DNA from 3 places in the Enterobacter cloacae complex sp. HYC080_NIDB genome. Region 2 is predicted to be linked to each of the others. Evidence: predicted binding sites of a transcription regulator. Region 2 holds the regulator's gene; each other region holds the start of a gene.
The links. The regulator CRP, encoded in region 2, controls carbon source genes, mostly activating them, when cyclic AMP is high. The targets are predictions, from matches to a motif close to ATGTGANNNNNNTCACAT.
Positions count from the first base shown of each region.

Region 1: a site for CRP is predicted at 3,618-3,635, ahead of garD (galactarate dehydratase). Genes of this name have one in related genera too.
Region 3: a site for CRP is predicted at 1,194-1,211, ahead of O1723_RS19260 (glycine dehydrogenase). Genes of this name have one in related genera too.

Region 1 is NZ_CP114212.1:630,608-637,810, forward strand. Features, by position in the region: gene kbaZ (tagatose-bisphosphate aldolase subunit KbaZ) at 1-802, opposite strand, end outside; gene O1723_RS03020 (DeoR family transcriptional regulator) at 1,054-1,869, shown strand; gene garD (galactarate dehydratase) at 1,944-3,515, opposite strand; gene garL (2-dehydro-3-deoxyglucarate aldolase) at 3,875-4,645, shown strand; gene garR (2-hydroxy-3-oxopropionate reductase) at 4,666-5,556, shown strand; RNA gene rnpB (RNase P RNA component class A) at 5,616-5,992, shown strand; gene tdcA (transcriptional regulator TdcA) at 6,680-7,203, shown strand, end outside.
Region 2 is NZ_CP114212.1:403,454-410,656, reverse strand. Features, by position in the region: gene O1723_RS01830 (phosphoribulokinase) at 1-159, shown strand, start outside; gene O1723_RS01825 (OsmC family protein) at 246-650, opposite strand; gene crp (cAMP-activated global transcriptional regulator CRP) at 962-1,594, shown strand; gene O1723_RS01815 (YccS/YhfK family putative transporter) at 1,652-3,739, shown strand; gene argD (bifunctional acetylornithine/succinyldiaminopimelate transaminase) at 3,736-4,956, opposite strand; gene pabA (aminodeoxychorismate synthase component 2) at 5,043-5,606, opposite strand; partial or broken gene O1723_RS01800 (putative adenosine monophosphate-protein transferase Fic) at 5,637-6,104, opposite strand; partial or broken gene O1723_RS01795 (YhfG family protein) at 6,137-6,220, opposite strand; gene ppiA (peptidylprolyl isomerase A) at 6,326-6,898, opposite strand; gene tsgA (MFS transporter TsgA) at 7,176-7,203, shown strand, end outside.
Region 3 is NZ_CP114212.1:4,051,945-4,059,147, reverse strand. Features, by position in the region: gene pmbA (metalloprotease PmbA) at 1-569, shown strand, start outside; gene cybC (cytochrome b562) at 608-994, shown strand; gene O1723_RS19260 (glycine dehydrogenase) at 1,312-1,650, shown strand; gene O1723_RS19255 (SFCGS family glycine-rich protein) at 1,661-2,023, shown strand; gene O1723_RS19250 (DUF4312 family protein) at 2,026-2,325, shown strand; gene O1723_RS19245 (DUF4311 domain-containing protein) at 2,348-3,124, shown strand; gene O1723_RS19240 (DUF4310 family protein) at 3,138-3,779, shown strand; gene O1723_RS19235 (amidohydrolase/deacetylase family metallohydrolase) at 3,822-4,955, shown strand; gene O1723_RS19230 (DgaE family pyridoxal phosphate-dependent ammonia lyase) at 4,939-6,057, shown strand; gene dagF (2-dehydro-3-deoxy-phosphogluconate aldolase) at 6,054-6,797, shown strand; gene O1723_RS19220 (lactonase family protein) at 6,815-7,203, shown strand, end outside.

The sequences.
Region 1 (7,203 bases), 230 kb from region 2:
TCTGGTAGTCAGTGGAGTGCGCTTCAAATACCAGCGTGTCATAGGTTTCAACCATTTCACTCAGGGCGATGGCTTTTTGCGGTTGATAATCGCAGACGTGGGCGTGGTCGAACTCCACGCCAGGCTGAACCACCAGGCCGATAATGCGTGGCCAGATGTCGTTCAACCCCACTTTCTCAAATGCATGGCGATGCGCTTCAAGCGTGGCGAGCGCCGCCTCAGGCGTGGTGACTTCAAGTTCACTCAGCGTTTCATGTGCACCACCGGGAACCGGCACCTCCGTGCCAATAACGTAGACCAGATCGGCTACACCAAATTTCGCCCGGCAGGTGTCTTCGGCAATTTTGGCCAGACGCGCGGCGCGCTCAGCGACGATGGCATCGGTTAAGGGAACCGGATCGTCCTCGCAGGGCATACTGCAGTCCAGATGGATCTTCTTAAACCCCGCAGTGACGTAGCTTCTGATCAGATCGTCGGCGTTCGCCATCGCCTGTAAAGCCGACAGGTTTTGCCACCGGTTTGGGCCCAGGTGATCGCCGCCGAGGATCAATTGTGACGTCGGAAAACCAAGGAACTCCGCCAGCCTGCTAACGAAACCGTGAAAATCGGCGGGCGTCATGCCGGTGTAGCCGCCAAACTGATCCACCTGGTTTGAGGTCGCTTCGATCAGCAGTGGCGTGCAGCGTAACTGGGCGTAACGAATGGCCGCTTCAAGTACCAGTGGATGTGCGGAACAGACGGCATAAATTCCGTTTGCCTTCCCCCGTTTATGTTGTTCCACCATTTCTGTCAGATGTTTCACTTTCCTCTCCATTTCGGATGGCGTTGGTAGTAATCTTTCGTTTTGTTTCATTTAATCCTGCATTATGGTGATGTAAAAATAAAACGAAAGATAATAGTTTTCCGATCTGTTTCACAAAAGAAACATAATGAAAGGTTTCAGCGTTGAGCTTGTTTGCGTATGTCCCCCAGACAGCGCTTGCATTCCACAAAAAGAAAGGCGTTAATAGGCAAAACGAAATGAAACGAAAGTGTATTGATTAAGGACTTCATATGAATAGCTCCGATTCATCCGCAGAAAAGCGCGTCACCGGTACCAGTGAAAGGCGAGAGCAGATCATTCAGCGGTTGCGGGCGCAGGGAAGCGTGCAGGTTAACGATCTTTCTCATTTATATGGCGTATCGACAGTGACGATCCGTAACGATCTGGCATTCCTGGAAAGGCAGGGCATCGCTGTTCGCGCTTACGGCGGGGCGCTAATTTGTGAAGGTAATGTGCCCGGCATCGAGCCCTCCGTTGAGGATAAAAGTTCGCTCAATACGGCGGTCAAGCGCAGCATCGCTCAGGCCGCCGCCGCGCTGGTGAAGCCGGGCCATCGCATTATTCTCGACTCTGGCACCACGACCTTTGAAATTGCCAGAATGCTGCGCCAGCACACGGATGTCATTGCCATGACCAATGGAATGAATGTGGCGAATGCGTTGCTGGAAGCGGAAGGGGTGGAACTGCTGATGACCGGCGGCCACTTGCGTCGTCAGTCGCAGTCTTTCTATGGCGACCAGGCGGAACAGTCCTTACAGAATTATCACTTTGATTTGCTGTTCCTGGGCGTTGATGCCATCGATCTGGATCGTGGCGTGAGCACGCATAACGAGGATGAAGCGCGTCTGAATCGCAAAATGTGCGAGGTGGCAGAGCGCATTATCGTTGTGACTGATTCCAGCAAGTTCAACCGCTCAAGCCTGCATAAAATCATTGATACGCAAAGGATTGATATGATTATTGTCGATGAGGGCATTCCGGCGGAAAGTCTGGATGGATTGCGTAAAAGCGGGATTGATGTAGTGCTGGTTTCCCCCTCACCCTAACCCACCGGGAGAGGGGACCGTTCGCTGTTTTTTTTGCCCTCTCCCCCGTAGGGAGAGGGCAGGGTGGGAAGTCATCACGTCACTGGTGCCGGGTTAAACACCGCCAGCTGGTTATGTAATCCCCACTGGTCCGAGAACGTTTTCTTGCGCCCGCTTGCCACGTCCAGAATGAAGTGGAATAGCTTCCAGCCCACGTCCTCAATGCTCTCTTCTCCGGTGGCGATGGTTCCCGCGTTGATATCCATTAAGTCGTACCAGCGGTTTGCCAGCTCGGTGCGCGTCGCCATTTTGATCACCGGGACTGCCATCAGGCCATACGGCGTGCCGCGTCCGGTGGTAAAGACCTGTACCGTAATGCCGGATGCCACCTGCTGGGTGCCGCAAACAAAATCGCTGGCAGGCGTTGCCGCGTAGATCAGGCCGCGTTTGGTCGGCCGCTGTCCCGGAGAGAGGACTTCCACAATCGCGCTTTGGCCGGATTTAGCAATTGAACCCAGGGCTTTTTCCACGACGTTCGCCAGGCCCCCTTTTTTGTTTCCCGGAGACGGATTCGCGCTACGGTCGGTTTTACCCATGTCGAGATAGTTATCGTACCAGGCCATCTCCTCAAGCAGGCGCTTGCCCACGTCTTCATTGACGGCGCGCGGCGTCAGTAAATGGATGGCATCACGGACTTCGGTCACTTCAGAGAACATCACCGTCGCACCGCAACGAACAAGCAGATCGGACGCAAAGCCCACCGCCGGGTTGGCCGTCACGCCAGAGAACGCATCGCTGCCGCCGCACTGGGTGCCCACCACCAGGTCGGACACGGGGCAGGTTTCGCGCTGGCGTCGGTTGAGCTTATCCAGGTGACGCTCGGCAACCTGCAGAATATCGTCGACCATAGACCGGAACCCAATGTGGCGTTCGTCCTGCAAGCGTACAATGCTGGCCTCGTCTGCCGGAATGGCTTTGACGTCTTCGGTACCCTGCAGCAGACGCTCAGGCTGGAGTTTTTCGCACCCCAGACCAATCACCATCACCTCGCCGCCAAAATTCGGGTTGAGGGCAATATTATGAATGGTACGGATCGGCACGACCGCCGCTGGCGCGTTGATCGCTACGCCGCAGCCATAGAGATGGTTCAGGCCAACCACGCCATCGACGTTCGGGTATTTCGGCAGCAGATCGCGTTCGATGATTTTCACCACGTAATCCACCACGCCCGCCACGCAGTGTACGCTGGTGGTGAGACCAAGAAGATTTTTGGTACCGACGCTGCCGTCCGGATTGCGATAGCCTTCAAAGGTATAGCCTTCCAGTGGGGGAAGCGGTTCCGGTACGCGGGTGGCAAGTGGCAGGGTGTTCAGCGGTGGCGCTTTTGGCAGCTCAACCAGCGACTCCTCAATCCAGCTTCCCTGCGGAATTGCGCGAACGGCATAGCCGATGACTTCACCGTAACGCACGATCTCCCCATGGGCAGGAATATCGACCAGTGCGACCTTATGCCCCTGGGGAATATGTTCAATTAACTTCAGTCCGTCCGGGAAGCGTGTTCCCGCTTTTAAGCCATTGTCATTGACAATAATCGCCACGTTATCCGTATCGTGAACTTTTATATAAAACGCCGTCGGCGATGCCTCTCTAATTTCAATATCGGCCATTATTCACATTTCTCCGGCAAAGTGTCAGATAGTAAATTTAACCCGTTGGATAATCGTTTTATTCTCGAGGAAATAAAGAATGTCAGCAGAAGACCGGTAAAAATGTGATCGCGATCGCGTCAGGCTGACTAATCCCTGATTCTGTGCATTAGCGCCCACAGCGTTGTGCATATGCTCAAAATGGCGTTGAAATGAGGCGCAATACTTGAGCATAAAAACAATGTGCTGTTGTGAAGTGACGATTATACTGAAGGACGATTTTATATTGCCAACATTCAGTCAGAGAAATAAATATAAAAACAGTGTGTTTCGCAATAAATAATCCCGGCTCAAACTGCGGAATTAAAAAGGTATAAGTGATGAATAACAATATCTTCCCGAATACGTTTAAAGCGGCCCTTGCGGCGCACCAGATCCAGATTGGCTGTTGGTCTGCGCTGGCAAACCCAATAAGTACTGAAGTGCTGGGCCTTGCTGGTTTTGACTGGCTGGTGCTCGACGGCGAACATGCGCCAAATGATATCAGCACCTTTATTCCGCAACTGATGGCCCTGAAAGGCAGCGCCAGCGCCCCGGTGGTGCGAGTGCCAACCAATGACCCGGTGATCGTCAAACGTTTGCTGGATATCGGGTTCTACAATTTCCTCATCCCGTTTGTGGAAACCCAGGAACAAGCGGCGCTGGCCGTGGCGTCAACGCGCTACCCGCCGGAAGGGATCCGCGGCGTCTCCGTCTCACACCGCGCCAACATGTTCGGCACCGTGCCGGACTACTTCGCGCAGTCCAATAGCAACATCACTGTTCTGGTGCAGATTGAGAGCCAGCAGGGGGTTGATAACCTCGACGCTATTGCAGCCACAAACGGTGTGGACGGTATCTTTGTCGGCCCAAGCGATCTGGCTGCCGCCTTTGGCCACCTGGGCAATGCCAGCCACCCTGACGTGCAGCGTGCGATCCAGCACATATTTGCTCGCGCCAAAGCACACGGTAAACCGAGCGGCATACTGGCGCCGGTTGAAGCCGACGCCCGACGTTATCTGGAGTGGGGAGCCACCTTTGTTGCCGTCGGCAGCGATCTCGGGGTGTTCCGCTCAGCGACGCAGAAATTAGCGGACGCTTTTAAAAAATAACCATCATTGAGGAAACAGTTATGACGCTGAAAGTGGGTTTTATTGGCCTGGGGATCATGGGTAAACCAATGAGTAAGAACCTCATCAAAGCGGGTTACTCACTGGTGATCTCCGATCATAATCCGCAATCTGTGGCCGAGGTGATGGCGGCTGGCGCAGAAACAGCCTCCACCGCCAAAGCGATTGCTGAGCAGTGCGATGTCATCATTACCATGCTGCCAAACTCCCCGCATGTTAAAGAGGTCGCGCTGGGGGAGAACGGCATCATTGAGGGCGCAAAGCCCGGCCTGGTGCTGATTGATATGAGCTCTATCGCACCGCTTGCAAGTCGTGAAATCAGCGAGGCGCTAAAAGCGAAGGGCGTGGATATGCTGGACGCGCCGGTCAGCGGCGGTGAGCCGAAAGCGATCGACGGCACGCTGTCGGTGATGGTCGGCGGGGATAAAGCTATTTTCGATAAATACTATGACCTGATGAAAGCGATGGCAGGCTCCGTGGTGCATACGGGTGAAATTGGCGCGGGCAACGTGACCAAGCTGGCGAACCAGGTCATTGTGGCGCTGAACATCGCCGCGATGTCTGAAGCGCTGACGCTGGCAACCAAAGCGGGCGTTAACCCGGACCTGGTCTATCAGGCGATTCGCGGTGGTCTGGCGGGAAGTACCGTCCTGGATGCCAAAGCGCCGATGGTGATGGACCGTAACTTCAAGCCGGGATTCCGTATCGACCTGCACATTAAAGATCTGGCGAACGCGCTCGATACGTCCCACGGTGTAGGCGCACAGCTGCCGCTGACCGCGGCGGTGATGGAGATGATGCAGGCGTTGCGTGCAGATGGTCTGGGCATGGCCGATCACAGTGCGATTGCGTGCTACTACGAAAAACTGGCAAAGGTAGAAGTCGCGCGTTAATTACGTCTTGTCTGCACCTGAAGGTGACAGCGGCGCGCAAACCCTCTATACTGCGCGCCGAAGCTGACCAGACAGTCGCCGCTTCGTCGTCGTCCCTTTCGGGGGAGACGGGCGGAGGGGAGGAAAGTCCGGGCTCCATAGGGCAGGGTGCCAGGTAACGCCTGGGGGGGAAACCCACGACCAGTGCAACAGAGAGCAAACCGCCGATGGCCCGCGCAAGCGGGATCAGGTAAGGGTGAAAGGGTGCGGTAAGAGCGCACCGCGCGGCTGGTAACAGTCCGTGGCACGGTAAACTCCACCCGGAGCAAGGCCAAATAGGGGTTCACATGGTACGGCCCGTACTGAACCCGGGTAGGCTGCTTGAGCCAGTGAGCGATTGCTGGCCTAGATGAATGACTGTCCACGACAGAACCCGGCTTATCGGTCAGCTTCAACTTTTTAAAAAACCCCGCTTCGGCGGGGTTTTTGCTTTCAGGTGGTTGTAGGTCGGTTAAGTGCTGCGCCACCCGACAACCCCACAAACGACATCAATTCTCATATTTGCGACATTAAGCACATTTCACTGTTTTTATCTCTTCAATGGCCTCAAGCAATCTACAGGCGATCGTTATCACAAAATTTCGCGCTGAAAAGGGGTTAATCCACGGTGTTGTTAATTTGTTGTGATTGTTGTCTTAATGAATCAATATGTTTTCATGTTTGATATCTACATATTGCATTTAAAAACATTCATCCTGCGAATGTGTGACGTATTCCTCTTTTTATCGAAAGCCAGCCTAAAAGCATCTGTAAAAATTGATAAATTGAAAGAATGTTTCAACTGAATAACGGTTATTTATTGGTCTTTAATTGCCTGAAAGATCGTCTTTATTGATTTTATTAACGCAGAAAAATTTATCCAGGTTATCGCCATAAAATAAATTTATTAGTGTTAGTTTTGTTGATCGATATCAGCGTAATGGTGTGATCTGACAAGCTTACTTAATTGATTATAAAGGTTTTTTATGTTTTTTGTTGTTCCGGTGAATAACGCGGGAAGGCAAATTGTGAGTAACAGCACATACCCCCTGAAACAATATTGGGTAGAATCCGCTGCGTCATAGGGAAATAAGCGCAGAATATTATGAACACTATTATTCTACCGAAAACACAGCACCTCGTGGTATTTCAGGAAGTCATTAAAAGTGGCTCCATAGGTTCTGCTGCAAGACAACTGGGCCTGACGCAACCCGCCGTCAGCAAAATCATCAGCGATATCGAATCCTACTTCGGCGTGGAAGTCATGGTGCGTAAAAACACGGGCGTAAAACTGACTGCCGCAGGCCAGGTGCTGCTCTCCTACTCAGAGTCGATCACCCGCGAAATGAAAAACATGGTGAGCGAGATCAACAGCCTGAGTTTCAGCACCGTGATGGACGTTTCCTTTGGCTACCCATCACTGATTGGTTTCACCTTCCTGTCCGAAATGATCAAAAAATTCAAGGAAGTGTTCCCGAAAGCGCGTGTATCTATGTATGAAGCCCAGCTCTCCTCTTTCCTGCCAGCCATTCGCGATGGTCGGCTGGATTTCGCCATCGGCACGCTGAGTGATGAGATGCTGCTGCAGGATCTGCACGTCGAGCCCTTGTTTGAGTCAGAATTTGTGCT
Region 2 (7,203 bases):
GAAGGCATTGATTATCCCTGGCTGCTGGCGATGCTGCAGGGCTCGTTTATTTCGCACATGAATACGTTAGTGGTACCAGGCGGAAAAATGGGGCTGGCGATGGAGCTCATCATGACGCCGCTGGTGGAGCGGTTGATGGAAGGGAAGCAGATTGCGTGAGTTGTTCTGCCCGGTGGCGCTGCGCTTACCGGGCCTACGTTCATGCTTTTGTAGGGCGGGTCAGCGAAGCGCCACCCGCCAAAAGATTAAGCCTCGATCACTTCATACGAATGCGTGATTTTTACCGCTTTCTCCAGCATTAACGCCACAGAGCAGTATTTTTCCGCAGACAGATCCACCGCACGCGAAACCGCCGCGTCTTTAAGCGCTTTACCGGTGACCACAAAGTGCAGATTAATGTGGGTGAACAGGCGTGGCGCCTCTTCGCGACGTTCTGAGGTGAGTTTAACCTCGCAATCCGTCACGTCATGACGACCTTTTTGCAGAATCGACACCACGTCAATCGCGCTGCATCCACCCGCCGCCATCAGCACCATTTCCATTGGGCTGGGGGCTTTATCGCCGGAGTTACCGTCCATCAAAATCTGGTGCCCTGACGCGGATTCGCCCAGGAACGTTAAACCTTCAACCCATTTCACGCGCGCTTGCATATTCTTTAACTCCAACGTTGCATTTTCGGTGACAGATTACGCGTGCGTTACATTTCTCGCAACGGAAGGCGACCTGCATCATGCTGAAGCGAGACACCAGGAGACACGCGGCGAAAGCTATGCTAAAACACTCAGGATGCTACAGTAATACATTGACGTTACACATGTATGCAGAGGACATCAAACTTTACTGGCTGCGAAACGTTACGACAGCCGACTTCCCAGGGTATGGGTAAGAATTCGATTGCAACCCCAGAGTCCGGATGCATCTGATGACTCTGGTGACAGCTTATAACAGAGGATAACAGCGCATGGTGCTTGGCAAACCGCAAACAGACCCGACTCTCGAATGGTTCTTGTCTCATTGCCACATTCATAAGTACCCATCGAAGAGCACGCTGATTCACCAGGGTGAAAAAGCGGAAACGTTGTATTACATCGTCAAAGGCTCGGTGGCAGTGCTGATCAAAGATGAGGAAGGGAAAGAGATGATCCTTTCTTATCTGAACCAGGGCGATTTTATCGGTGAACTGGGCCTGTTTGAAGAAGGCCAGGAACGTAGCGCCTGGGTTCGTGCAAAGACAGCATGTGAAGTGGCTGAAATTTCTTACAAGAAATTCCGTCAGTTGATTCAGGTAAACCCTGACATCCTGATGCGTCTTTCTTCCCAGATGGCGCGTCGTCTGCAGGTCACATCCGAGAAAGTGGGTAACCTCGCCTTCCTGGACGTCACCGGTCGTATCGCGCAGACCCTGCTGAACCTGGCGAAACAGCCAGACGCCATGACCCACCCGGACGGCATGCAAATTAAAATTACCCGTCAGGAAATTGGTCAGATCGTCGGTTGCTCCCGCGAAACGGTGGGTCGTATCCTGAAAATGCTGGAAGATCAGAACCTGATCTCTGCCCACGGTAAAACCATCGTGGTCTACGGAACGCGTTAATTCCGCTCAAACGGCGTGCCATCGCAAGGTGTCACGCCGTTTTTGTCTCTATTCCCCATGTGGCGCAGGCTGATCTATCACCCGGAAGTTAATTACGCACTGCGACAAACGCTGGTGTTGTGCCTTCCTGTGGCCGTGGGCCTGATTCTGGGACATCTCCAGCAGGGTCTGCTGTTTTCTCTCGTTCCCGCCTGCTGCAACATCGCAGGTCTGGACACGCCGCATAAACGCTTTTTCAAACGCCTGATCGTTGGCGGTTCGCTGTTTGCTGGCTGTAGCCTCGCCGTGCAGCTTTTACTGGCGCGCGATATTCCGCTGCCGCTGATCCTGACCGTACTGGCGATGAGCCTCGGTGTTACAGCAGAAATCAGTTCCCTGCACGCCCGCCTGCTTCCCGCTTCACTGATTGCCGCCATCTTCACCCTGAGCCTCGCCGGGAATATGCCGGTGTGGGAGCCGCTGCTGATCTACGCCCTCGGCACGCTGTGGTACGGGCTGTTTAACTGGTTCTGGTTCTGGCTGTGGCGGGAACAGCCGCTGCGTGAATCTCTGAGCCTGTTGTATGTGCAGCTTGCAGATTACTGCGAAGCCAAATACACCTTGCTGACCCAGCATACCGACCCGGAAAAATCCTTACCGCCGCTGCTGACGCGCCAGCAAAAGGTGGTGGATCTGATAAGCCAATGCTATCAGCAGTTGCATATGCTCGCCGCCAACAAGAATCACGAATATAAACGCCTGCTGCGTACTTTCCAGGTGGGGCTGGATCTGCAGGAGCATATCTCCGTGAGCCTTCATCACCCACAAGAGGTGCAAAAGCTGGTCGAGCGCAGCCACGCCGAGGCGGTGATCCGCTGGAATGCGCAGACCGTCTCCACGCGCCTGCGGGTGCTGGCGGACGACATTCTCTATCACCGCTACCCCACGCGCTTTAACATGGATAAACAGCTCGGCGCGCTGGAGAAAATTGCTCGTCAGCATCCGGATAACCCGGTCGGCCAGTTTGCCGCCTGGCACTTCAGCCGCATTGCCCGCGTGCTGCGCACCCAGCGCCCGCTGTATCCCCGCGACCTGATGGCGGATAAGCAAAAACGTCTGCCGCTCCTGCCAGCACTCAGAAGCTATCTCTCTCTTAAGTCTTCTGCCCTGCGCAATGCCGCGCGGATTAGCGTTATGCTCAGTATCGCCAGTCTGATGGGCATGGCGCTGCATCTGCCGAAACCGTACTGGATCTTAATGACCGTGCTGTTTGTCACCCAGAACGGCTACGGCGCCACGCGGGTACGTATTCTGCATCGGGCAGGCGGCACGATGGCGGGGCTGATTATTGCGGGCGTAACGCTACACTTCCACGTTCCCGAGGGGTATACCCTGGCAGGGATGCTGGTGATTACGCTGGTGAGTTACCTGATTATCCGCAAAAACTACGGCTGGGCGATGGTGGGCTTTACGGTGACGGCGGTATATACCCTTCAGCTGCTTACGCTAAACGGGGAACAGTTTATCGTTGCCCGCCTGATCGATACGCTGATTGGCTGCCTGATCGCCTTTGGTGGCATGGTCTGGCTGTGGCCGCAGTGGCAAAGCGGATTGCTGCGCCAGAACGCCCACGACGCGCTGGAGGCTGACCAGCAGGCCATTCGTCTGATCCTGAGCGACGACCCGCAGCCCTCCCCGCTGGCGTATCAGCGGATGAAAGTTAATCAGGCGCACAACGCCCTGTTTAACTCGCTCAACCAGGCGATGCAGGAGCCAGGCTTTAACGCGCACTATCTGGCGGACATGAAGCTCTGGGTCACGCATAGCCAGTTTATCGTCGAGCATATTAACGCCATGACCACCCTGGCGCGCGAGCACACGATGCTGACGCCGGATCTGGCGCAGCGTTATTTGCAGTCGTGTGAAATCGCCCTGCAGAGGTGTCAGCAGCGTCTGGAGTATGACGCGCCGGGTGAGTCGGGGGATTCGAACATTCTGGAAGCGCCGGAAACGCTGACCCACGGGCCGATGAGCACCCTGGAGCAGCATTTGCAGCGCGTGCTGGGCCACCTGAACACCATGCACACCATTTCGTCGGTGGCATGGCGTCAGCGTCCTCATCATGGCATTTGGTTAACGCGCCGGTTAAAACGAACCGAGTATTAGCCTTTAACGATCTTCGCGACCGCTACGGCAAAGCGGGTTAACCCGTCTTCAATGTCTTTCTCTTCCACCACCAGCGAAGGTGCGAAACGCATCACGTCTGGCCCCGCATTCAGCACCATTACCCCTTCGTGGGCGGCAGCATGCAGAAAATCGCGGGCGCGGCCTTTGTACTGTGGCGTGAGCTCGGCACCCATCAGCAGACCCATGCCACGGATTTCGCTGAACACATCATACTGGTCATTGATCTTTTGCAGATGTTTTACGAACAGCTCACGCTTCGCATTCACGCCGTTCAGCACTTCCGGGGTATTGATGGTATCAAATGCCGCACCCGCCACGGCGCTCGCCAGCGGGTTACCGCCATAGGTTGAGCCGTGCGAACCGACATGAAACGCAGAGGCGATCTCCTGAGTCGTCAGCACCGCACTCACCGGGAAACCACCGCCGAGCGCTTTGGCACTGGTCAAAATATCCGGCGTCACGCCGTAGTGCATATAAGCGAACAGATCGCCGGTACGTCCCATTCCGCACTGCACTTCATCAAACACCAGCAGCGCCTGATGCTCATCACACAGCGCGCGCAGCCCTTGCAGGAATTCCGGGGTGGCCGCCGTCACGCCGCCTTCGCCCTGAATTGGCTCCACGACTACCGCACAGGTGTGGTCGTCCATCACCGCTTTCACCGCATGCAGATCGTTAAACGGCACATGGATGATGTCGGCCGGTTTTGGGCCAAAGCCGTCGGAATACTTCGGCTGGCCGCCGACGGAGACGGTAAAGAACGAGCGCCCGTGGAAGGCGTTGTGGAAGGCGATGATTTTGGTTTTGTACGGGCTGTGACGTGTCGTCGCGTAATAACGCGCCAGCTTAAAGGCGGTTTCGTTGGCTTCGGTGCCGGAGTTCATAAACAGCACACGCTCGGCAAACGTGGCATCAATGATTTTGCGGCCCAGACGCAGCGCCGGCTCGTTGGTGAATACGTTACTGGTGTGCCACAGGGTTTCGCCCTGGGTTTTCAGCGCCTCCACCAGCGCAGGATGGCAATGACCCAGCGCCGTGACCGCAATACCGCCCGCGAAATCCACATACTCTTTTCCCTGCTGATCCCAGACGCGGCTGCCTTTCCCCTTAACCGGGATAAACTCAGTCGGTGCATAAATCGGCAGAATCACTTCATCGAATGTTGCGCGGGTAATTGCTGGTTGTTCAGTTGCCATGTCATGCCCATCCATTTTATGTCACATTGATTGTGAAAATATAATCACAAAATATGCATAAAAAATCACAGCAAGGCAACAGATATTCAGCGATGGAAGAAATTAGCCAGCAGGTCATGCCCTTGCTCGCTAAGGATACTTTCCGGATGGAATTGCACGCCCTCAAGATCCCACTCGCGGTGGCGAATCCCCATGATCTCCTGCGTATCGCTCCAGGCGGTCACCTCAAAGCAGTCTGGCAGCGTCGGCGGGTCAATCATCAGCGAATGGTAGCGCGTCACGGTTAAGGGATTATTGAGCCCCGTGAATACCCCGGTACTGGTATGCGTGACCGGCGACGTTTTTCCGTGCATCACTTTCGCGGCACGCACGATGGTGGCGCCGAATACCTGGGCAATGGCCTGATGGCCCAGGCAGACGCCCAGAATGGGCAGCTTGCCAGCATAGTGCCGGATAACATCCAGAGACACGCCCGATTCCGACGGCGTGCAGGGGCCGGGTGAAATCACAATTTTCTGCGGAGCCAGCGTCGCAATATCGGTCAGAGTCACGTCATCGTTACGGCGGACAACCACCTCAGCTCCCAGCTCACAAAAATACTGGTAAAGGTTCCAGGTGAAGGAATCGTAGTTATCAATCAGCAGAATCATGGCGGCTCCCGAAAAAAATGCCGCCCTATTCTACTCAGATTCCCGCGCTTCGCTCACTACTTTGGCAAAGACAGCGTTCAGCGCAGTCAAATCGCCCGTGGCGCCGCTTCGGTTCGCCGCCACCCACTGCTCGGGATCGATACCCCGCCAGTCCAGCATATACCCGGCATGAATGGCCAACTGCTCAAAGAAGACCCGTTGGGCAATACCATTGCCGCTCATAAAAGGATGCAGCATATTGATTTCACAGTAGTAGTGACTAACTCTGTTCACAAAGGTTTCTTTCTGAAGACCCACCAGATACTTTTCGCTTTCCAGGTCCGCCATCAATTCATTGCCCATCTTCTCGATGTACTCGAAGTGGCAGAAAGGAATGTCACCTTTAAAAATATCGTCGGTACGGTATTCGCCCGCCCGCTTCAGCTCTTTGCGATACAGATGGCGGTGAATAAGGCAAAGATGGGGTAAACCGGGCGCGGAAGGCCCGAGCTCCAGCGTCTCAATATGGGTTCTGAAGGACCATGACCTTTTTCAAGGAGACAACTGGCCTGAAGATTGACGTTACGCTGCTGCTCCCAAATACGGGATTTTTGCTTGTCGGTGAGTTTTTTCACTTAACGCCTCCCTGAATAGTCCGTTTGCCACAAGTATAAGCAGCAAAACGCGCTTTCGCAGGGAGGGGGCATTACACGGGCGAGCGCCGCCCGTGTCAAAGAGGGTTACGGCAGTACTTTTGCGGAGAGGATCACGACCGGTTTGGACGGCACATTCTGGTACGGGCCGACGTCATGAGTAGGAACCTGAGAAATCTTATCCGCCACGTCCATCCCTTTCACAATTTTACCGAAGACCGCGTAACCGAAGTCGCGCTGGCCGTGGTCGAGGAAGGCGTTATCCGCCACGTTGAGGAAGAACTGGCTGGTGGCGCTGTCTTTATCCGCCGTACGCGCCATGGAAATCGTGCCGCGCTTGTTCAGCAAGCCGTTGTCCGCTTCGTTTTTGATCGGCGGGTTCGGCTGCTTCTGCTGCATCTGCTCGTTGAAACCACCGCCCTGAATCATGAAGCCAGGGATCACGCGGTGGAAAGTGGTGTTGTTATAAAAACCACTGTTCACATAGTCGAGGAAGTTTTTCACGGAAACCGGAGCTTTCTGGCTATTCAGTTCCAGCTCAATATTCCCGGCAGAGGTGGTCAGCAGAACGTGAGGGTCCCCTTTGGCTGCCAGCGCAGCAGGGGAAACGGCAGAAAGAGCAAACACAGCTGCGACAGCCGCCAGTGTTGATTTGAGCATGAGAATTCCTTAACAAAGCGCAGTATAAAAAGCGAATGGCTTGATTCTAAAGAGCAGTATGAACGGAGACCAGCCTTTTACCTAATTTTACGAAATTGAAACAGTTGTAACCACGCAAACGATTGGTTATGGCGTCTTTTTATGTGATAGAGATCACATAAAAAACTGCAATGAAGTTTAAATTTCTTTGAAAAGGTATGAATGGATCACTTTAATGTCTAAAATCTGCCCGCTCTCAGCGCCTTCCGGGCGCTTTTCTTTTTTGAACAGGCCAGACATGACTAACAGCAATCGCATCAAGCTCA
Region 3 (7,203 bases), 910 kb from region 2:
GCGCTATCGCCGGTGGCTCCGTTTACCGTAAATCCACCTTCCTGCTCGACTCGCTGGGCAAGCAGATCCTGCCGGAATGGCTGACCATTGAAGAACACCCGCATCTGCTGAAAGGGCTGGCCTCTACGCCGTTCGACAGCGAAGGTGTGCGCACGGAACGCCGCGATATCGTTAAGGACGGCATTCTGACCCAGTGGCTGCTGACCAACTACTCCGCGCGCAAGCTGGGGCTGAAAAGTACTGGTCACGCGGGCGGTATCCATAACTGGCGTATTGCCGGGCAGGGCCTGAACTTTGAGCAGATGCTGAAAGAGATGGGCACCGGTCTGGTGGTAACCGAACTGATGGGCCAGGGCGTCAGCGGCATCACCGGAGACTATTCTCGCGGGGCGGCGGGCTTCTGGGTCGAAAACGGTGAAATTCAGTATCCGGTGAGCGAAATCACCATCGCCGGCAACCTGAAGGACATGTGGCGCAACATCGTTACGGTCGGTAACGATATTGAAACACGTAGCAATATACAGTGTGGTTCTGTACTGCTGCCCGAGATGAAAATTGCGGGTCAATAAAGATAGCGTTTTGTTAATAATAAAAAAGGAAGTGAGCAATGCGTAAACATCTGTTAGCGATCGTCGCGGCTTCAACGCTGGTTCTTGGCTCTTCTGCGTTTGCTGCCGATCTTGAAGAAGACATGGGCATCCTCGGGCAAAACCTGAAGGTGGTGCAAAAGACGGACAATGCGGCGGAAATGAAAGACGCCCTGACCAAAATGCGTGAAGCGGCGCTGGACGCCCAAAAAGCGACACCGCCGAAGCTGGAAAGCAAAGCGGCTGACAGCGCAGAGATGAAAGACTATCGCCACGGCTTTGACGTGCTGGTCGGCCAGATCGACGGCGCGCTGAAGCTGGCCAACGAAGGCAAAGTCAAAGAAGCTCAGGCGGCGGCCGAGCAGTTCGTGACGACCCGCAACACGTATCACAAGAAATACCGTTAACCGATCGCGCATCGGACCAACACCCAACGGGAGCCAGTGGCTCCCGTTTTTTTTTGCGTGGTGATAAGTAAACCCTATCGCCATCACATTTTTGCATTACCACGCCTGAACGTTTTCGTTGCCTCTGCCCGCCTTTGACCGCTGGAATCAGTGATATTCATCACGTAAATGCATTGATTTGACCGCATTCACCGTATTTATGTGGCACAGATCACTGCCGCGGCTTGCCTTTCCACTTCGAAGTGGAAAACAACTCTCTACAAACCCTTCCTCCCCACCGTTAGTTTTATTCCAGAGCCATTAACGGGGTAAGACGAGTGATTAACGGAGCGGTAATGAACGATGTTGGGGAACAGGCGGTGCAAACAGAACAGCTCGCGAACACCATGCTACAGCAGGTCTATGCCCTGCTGGCCCGGCACAACATCATCCCCAACGCAGTACAGGAGCAGATGCTCACCTCCCACGTTCGCGCCATGGCGCACCGGTCCGTGACCGGCGAGCCGCTGCCGGAGGTTGAAGCAGAGCTGTTTGACGAAATTTCACCGGATTCAATGCGGCTTGCCCGTGAAGTGGTGGCGCAGTTTGGCAACCTTCCTGATGAAGAGGCCTGGCTGCTCTCCGTTCACTTTGAAGTCGCGAAAGACAACCTTTAAGGAGCAACACATGGAACAGATTACAGTCGTGATTGGCGATCGCCTGGGTAAAGGTCAGAAAGTGGCGGCCGGGGTGGAAAAAGCAGGTGGACGCGCGGTGGTTGTGCCGGGCATGGCAGCGGATATGAAGCTCGGCGACGTAATGAAAGCGGAAAACGCCACCTTCGGCATCTCCTTCTGCGGCAGCGGCGGCGCGGGCGCGATTACCGCGCAAACCAAGTATGGCTACAAAGCCAAATACGGCATGCGTTCGGTGGATGAAGGCGTCACCGCCATCAACGAAGGCTGCAACGTGCTGGGCTTTGGCTTTATGGACAAAGAAGAGCTGGGCGAGCGTCTGGTGCAGGCGTGGCAGAAGAAACACGGCGCATAAGCATGAAAGAACAGTTCACAACCACGGTGAGAGTGAAGGGGAAGGGCGACGCCAAAGCGCGCGCCTTTGCCGACGCGCTCAACCACGTTCAGGCCGCGGTGATGAAAGCCTCACCGCATATCTTACTGCGTATTGAGCCACAGGATGTGCAGGTCGTTCAGGCGCAAGAAGCGGTGCGTAAAGAAGCGTTTCTGTTCTTCTTTTTGCGCCGGGAAAGACGCACCTACAGCGTGGAGCTGGATGTGATCGTCAACGTGACCGCCATCAATCTCGATCGGGTGGACTTCGTCACGCAACGCTGATTATTCATAAAAGGGCAGACTGATGTTCTTAATTATATTAATAAAATCGCTCATTATCGGCGGCCTGGTAGGCGTCGGTGTTGGGGCCGGGGCTGCACGCATGTTTCATGCGCCTACCACTCAGGGTATGGGCGCGTTTCGTACGTTGGGGGAACTGAACTCCTGCGAAGGGGATCCCGCTTCTCACTTCTCCTTTGGGTTAGGTTTCTTCTTTAACGCCTGGGCCTCTTCCGTGGCCGCGGGTGCTTTCACACAGGACGTTGACCACCGCATCATCCCAAACTGGGGCGCGGCGGCACTGATGATCAAAAACCGTAACGTCGGCGAAACGCTGCACGATCCGCGCAAAATGGCGATTGCCTGTGGCGTGATCGGCATGATCGTCGTGACTTTCCTTAACCTGACGGCCTCCTCCGTACCGGCTGCGCTTCAGGTCACCGCCGTGAAGGTGCTGGTGCCCGCTGCGAACCTGCTGGTCAACACCGTGATGCCGGTGATCTTCTGGCTGGCGGCCATCGACGCCGGTAAAAAATCGGGCTTCTGGGCCACCATCTTTGGCGGCGCGGCACAGCTGATCATGGGTAACGCCGTACCGGGCCTGGTGCTGGGGATCCTGATCGGTAAAGGCGTTGAAGAGTGCGGCTGGAACCACGTCACTAAAGTGATGATGGCGGCGATCGTTCTGCTCTTCGTGCTGAGCGGCTTCTTCCGCGGCTTCGACATGAAGATGATCGAATCCTTCCATCTGACCGTGCCGAACTGGCTCGACATGATCCACAACTCGCTCAGCGGTAAATAACAGGAGCCTCGACATGGAACAGAATAAAGGTTTTTGGTATGCCGACTGGTCGTTCCCGATCTTCGTTGGCCTGCTCTCCTCCGGCGTGTTCGCCGGGACGCACATGTACTACCTCTACGGCATCGGCGCGTTTAACGAAGTGGCCTTCGTGGCGATGCTGAAAGCGGGAATGGACACCGGCGTGTACGGCGCGGTCGCCGCGTTTGGCGCCAGCTTCCTGTTCGCGCGCATTATTGAAGGGTCGCTGGTCGGTATTCTGGATATCGGCGGGGCGATCCAGACCGGCGTAGGCCTTGGTGTACCGGCGCTGCTGCTGGGCGCGGGAATTATGTTCCCGGTGACCAACTTTATTGCCGCGCTGATAACCGGCCTGGTGATTGGCCTGGCGATTGGCTACGTCATCATCCTGGCGCGTAAGTTCACCATCAACCAGAGCAACTCCACCTACGGGGCTGACGTGATGATGGGCGCGGGTAACGCCTCAGGCCGCTTCCTCGGGCCGTTGATTATCCTCAGCGCCATGACCGCCTCTATTCCTATCGGCGTCGGTTCGCTGGTGGGCGCGCTGCTGTTCTACATCTGGCAGAAGCCGATCACCGGTGGCGCCATCCTCGGTGCAATGATTTTGGGCTGGCTGTTCCCGGTCGCCCTTTAATACCCGCGGGCGCTCAGGCGCCCGCCTTATCAGGAGAACCCCATGTTTGATTTACTCCTGCGCCGCGCGCGCCTCGCCGACGATACCCTGACCGATATCGCCATTCAGGACGGGAAAATCGCCGCGCTGGGTGACATTGACGCTCCCGCCCGTAAAACGGTTGAGCTGAACGGTGATGTGTTCGTCAGCGCAGGCTGGATTGACTCTCACGTCCACTGCTACCCGAACTCGCCGATTTATCACGACGAGCCGGACAGCGTAGGCATTGCCACGGGCGTCACCACCGTGGTGGATGCCGGCAGTACCGGGGCAGATGACGTGGATGATTTCTATGAAATTACCCGCAAGGCCGCCACCGAGGTGTTTGCCCTGCTGAACATCTCCCGCGTCGGGCTGATTGCCCAGAACGAACTGGCCAATATGGCGAATATTGATGCCGATGCCGTGAAGCAGGCAATAAAACGCCACCCTGATTTTATCGTCGGCCTGAAAGCGCGCATGAGCAGCAGCGTGGTCGGTGAAAACGGCATTACGCCACTGGAGCGCGCGAAAGCCATCCAGAGCGAGAACGGCGATCTGCCGCTGATGGTGCACATCGGCAACAACCCGCCGAACCTCGACGAGATTGCCGAACTGCTCAGTTCCGGCGACATCATCACCCACTGCTACAACGGCAAACCCAACCGTATTTTGACGCCCTCCGGCGAGCTGCGCGCCTCCATCACCTCCGCCCTGAAGCGCGGCGTGCGTCTGGACGTGGGGCACGGTACGGCGAGCTTCAGCTTTGAGGTGGCGAAACGCGCCATCGCGATGGGCATTCTGCCGCACACCATCAGCTCGGATATCTACTGCCGTAACCGGATTAACGGACCGGTCGGGTCGCTTGCAAGCGTGATGTCGAAGTTTCTCGCCATCGGCATGTCTTTGCCGCAGGTCATTGACTGCGTCACCGCCAACGCCGCGGACGGTCTGCGCCTGACGCGTAAAGGCCGCATCCAGCCCGGCCTCGACGCCGACCTGACGCTGTTCACGATTAAACGCCAGCCAACGGTGCTGACGGATGCCGAAAACGACAGCCTGCAGGCTGAACATATTCTGGTGCCGCTTGCCGCGATCCGCGCGGGCAAGGGCTACATGACCGAACAAGGGAGCACGGAACATGCCTTCGATTTATGAGAAGTACCACTTAAAGCAAGTTATCAACACCTCGGGCCGCATGACGGCGCTGGGCGTTTCCACGCCGCGCCCGGAAGTGGTGCAGGCCGCAATGGACGGCATGAATCACTATTTTGAGATGAAGGATCTGGTCAACAAAACCGGGGAATACATCGCGAAGCTTCTTGATGTGGAGGGCGCGACGGTGGTCTCCTGCGCGTCGGCGGGCATTGCCCAGTCCGTAGCGGCAGTGCTGGTCAAAGACAGCGACTGGCTGCTGGAAAACCTGCACGTGACTCCGATTGCGAACAACGAGATTGTCCTGCCGAAAGGCCACAACGTTAACTTTGGCGCGCCGGTGGGCACCATGGTCGCGCTGGGCGGCGGAAAACTGGTCGAAGCGGGCTATGCCAACGAATGTTCCGCCGATCAGCTGGCGGCGGCGATCACCCCGCGCACGGCGGCGATCCTCTATATCAAATCTCACCACTGCGTGCAGAAAAGCATGCTCAGCGTCGAGCAGGCGGCAGTAGTCGCTCGTAAACACGATCTGCCGCTGATCGTCGATGCCGCAGCGGAAGAAGATCTGCATGTTTACTACCGTTCCGGCGCGGATCTGGTGATCTACAGCGGTGCGAAGGCGATCGAAGGGCCAACCAGCGGGCTGGTGATCGGCAAAACCCAGTACGTTGAGTGGGTGAAACGCCAGACGGCAGGTATTGGCCGCGCGATGAAGGTGGGTAAAGAGGGCATTCTCGGCCTGACCTGCGCCATCGAACACTACCTCACGGCGACCAAAGAGAGCGGTGCCGAGATGGTGGCGAAGATGACGCCGTTTATCGACGCGCTTAACACCCTGAACGGCGTCACCGCGCGCGTAGTCTGGGACAGCGCCGGGCGCGATATTGCCCGCACCGAGATTAAATTTGACGAAGCGACCACCGGCGTGGGCACCGGTGACTTGGTGAATAAGCTCAAGCAGGGTGAATACGCCATCTATTTCCGTGGCTACAAGGCCAACGAAGGGATTATCGAAGCGGACGTGCGCAGCGTAAATGCTGACCAGCTGAACATCGTGTACCGCCGCATTAGCGAAGTGTTAGGACAGGAGAAAAAGGCATGAAACTGACCCCCAATTTTTACCGTGACCGCGTCTGCCTGAACGTGTTGGCAGGTTCGAAGGCCAATGCCAGCGCCATTTACGAGGCGGCGGAAGGCCATGTGCTGGTGGGCGTGCTCTCCAAAAATTACCCGGACGTGGCAAGCGCGGTGGCGGATATGCGCGAGTACGCGGCGCTGATTGATAACGCGCTTTCCGTGGGACTGGGCGCGGGCGACCCGAACCAGTCGGCGATGGTCAGTGAAATCTCCCGTCAGGTACAGCCGCAGCACGTCAACCAGGTCTTTACCGGCGTGGCGACCAGCCGCGCGCTGCTGGGGCAGAACGACTCTGTGGTGAACGGTCTGGTCTCGCCGACCGGCACCGTCGGTATGGTGAAAATTTCCACCGGTCCGCTGAGCAGCACGGCACCGGATGGTATCGTCCCGGTGGAAACCGCGATTGCCCTGCTGAAAGATTTTGGCGGCAGCTCGATCAAATACTTCCCGATGGGCGGCCTTAAGTGCCGTGACGAATACCAGGCGGTAGCGGAAGCCTGCGCCCGTCACGACTTCTGGCTGGAACCGACCGGTGGGATCGATCTGGAAAACTTTGAGGCGATCCTGCAGATCGCCCTCGACGCGGGCGTGAGCAAGATCATCCCGCATATCTATAGCTCGATTATCGACAAGGCCAGCGGTGATACGCGTCCGGAAGATGTGCGTACGCTGCTTGAGATGACGAAGAAACTGGTTAAGTCATAACACCCAAAGGAGCCACCATGCACACCCGTAACCTGCTTGTTGCTTCACTCTCTTTGCTTGCTACCGCCGCCGTCGCGCAAACCCAGTATGCCTGGGTCGGCACCTACAACCCCAACGGCGAAGGGCTGTACCGTTTTATCGTTGACGCGCAAACCGGCGCGCTCGGCAACAAAACGCTGGTGAGCAAACTGCCGAACGCCGCGCAGTTGGCCGTCTCACACGACGGCAAAACGCTCTATCTGGCAAGCGAAGTGGAGCAGGGCGTGGTGCAGGCGCTGCGGGTGGAAGATAACGGCGAGCTGAGCGAGTTGAATCAGGTGGCCTCCGGCGGCGCGGGGCCGGTTTATCTTTCGCTGACGCCGAATGGCCAGCACCTGCTGGTGGCAAACTACGTCAGCGGATCGAT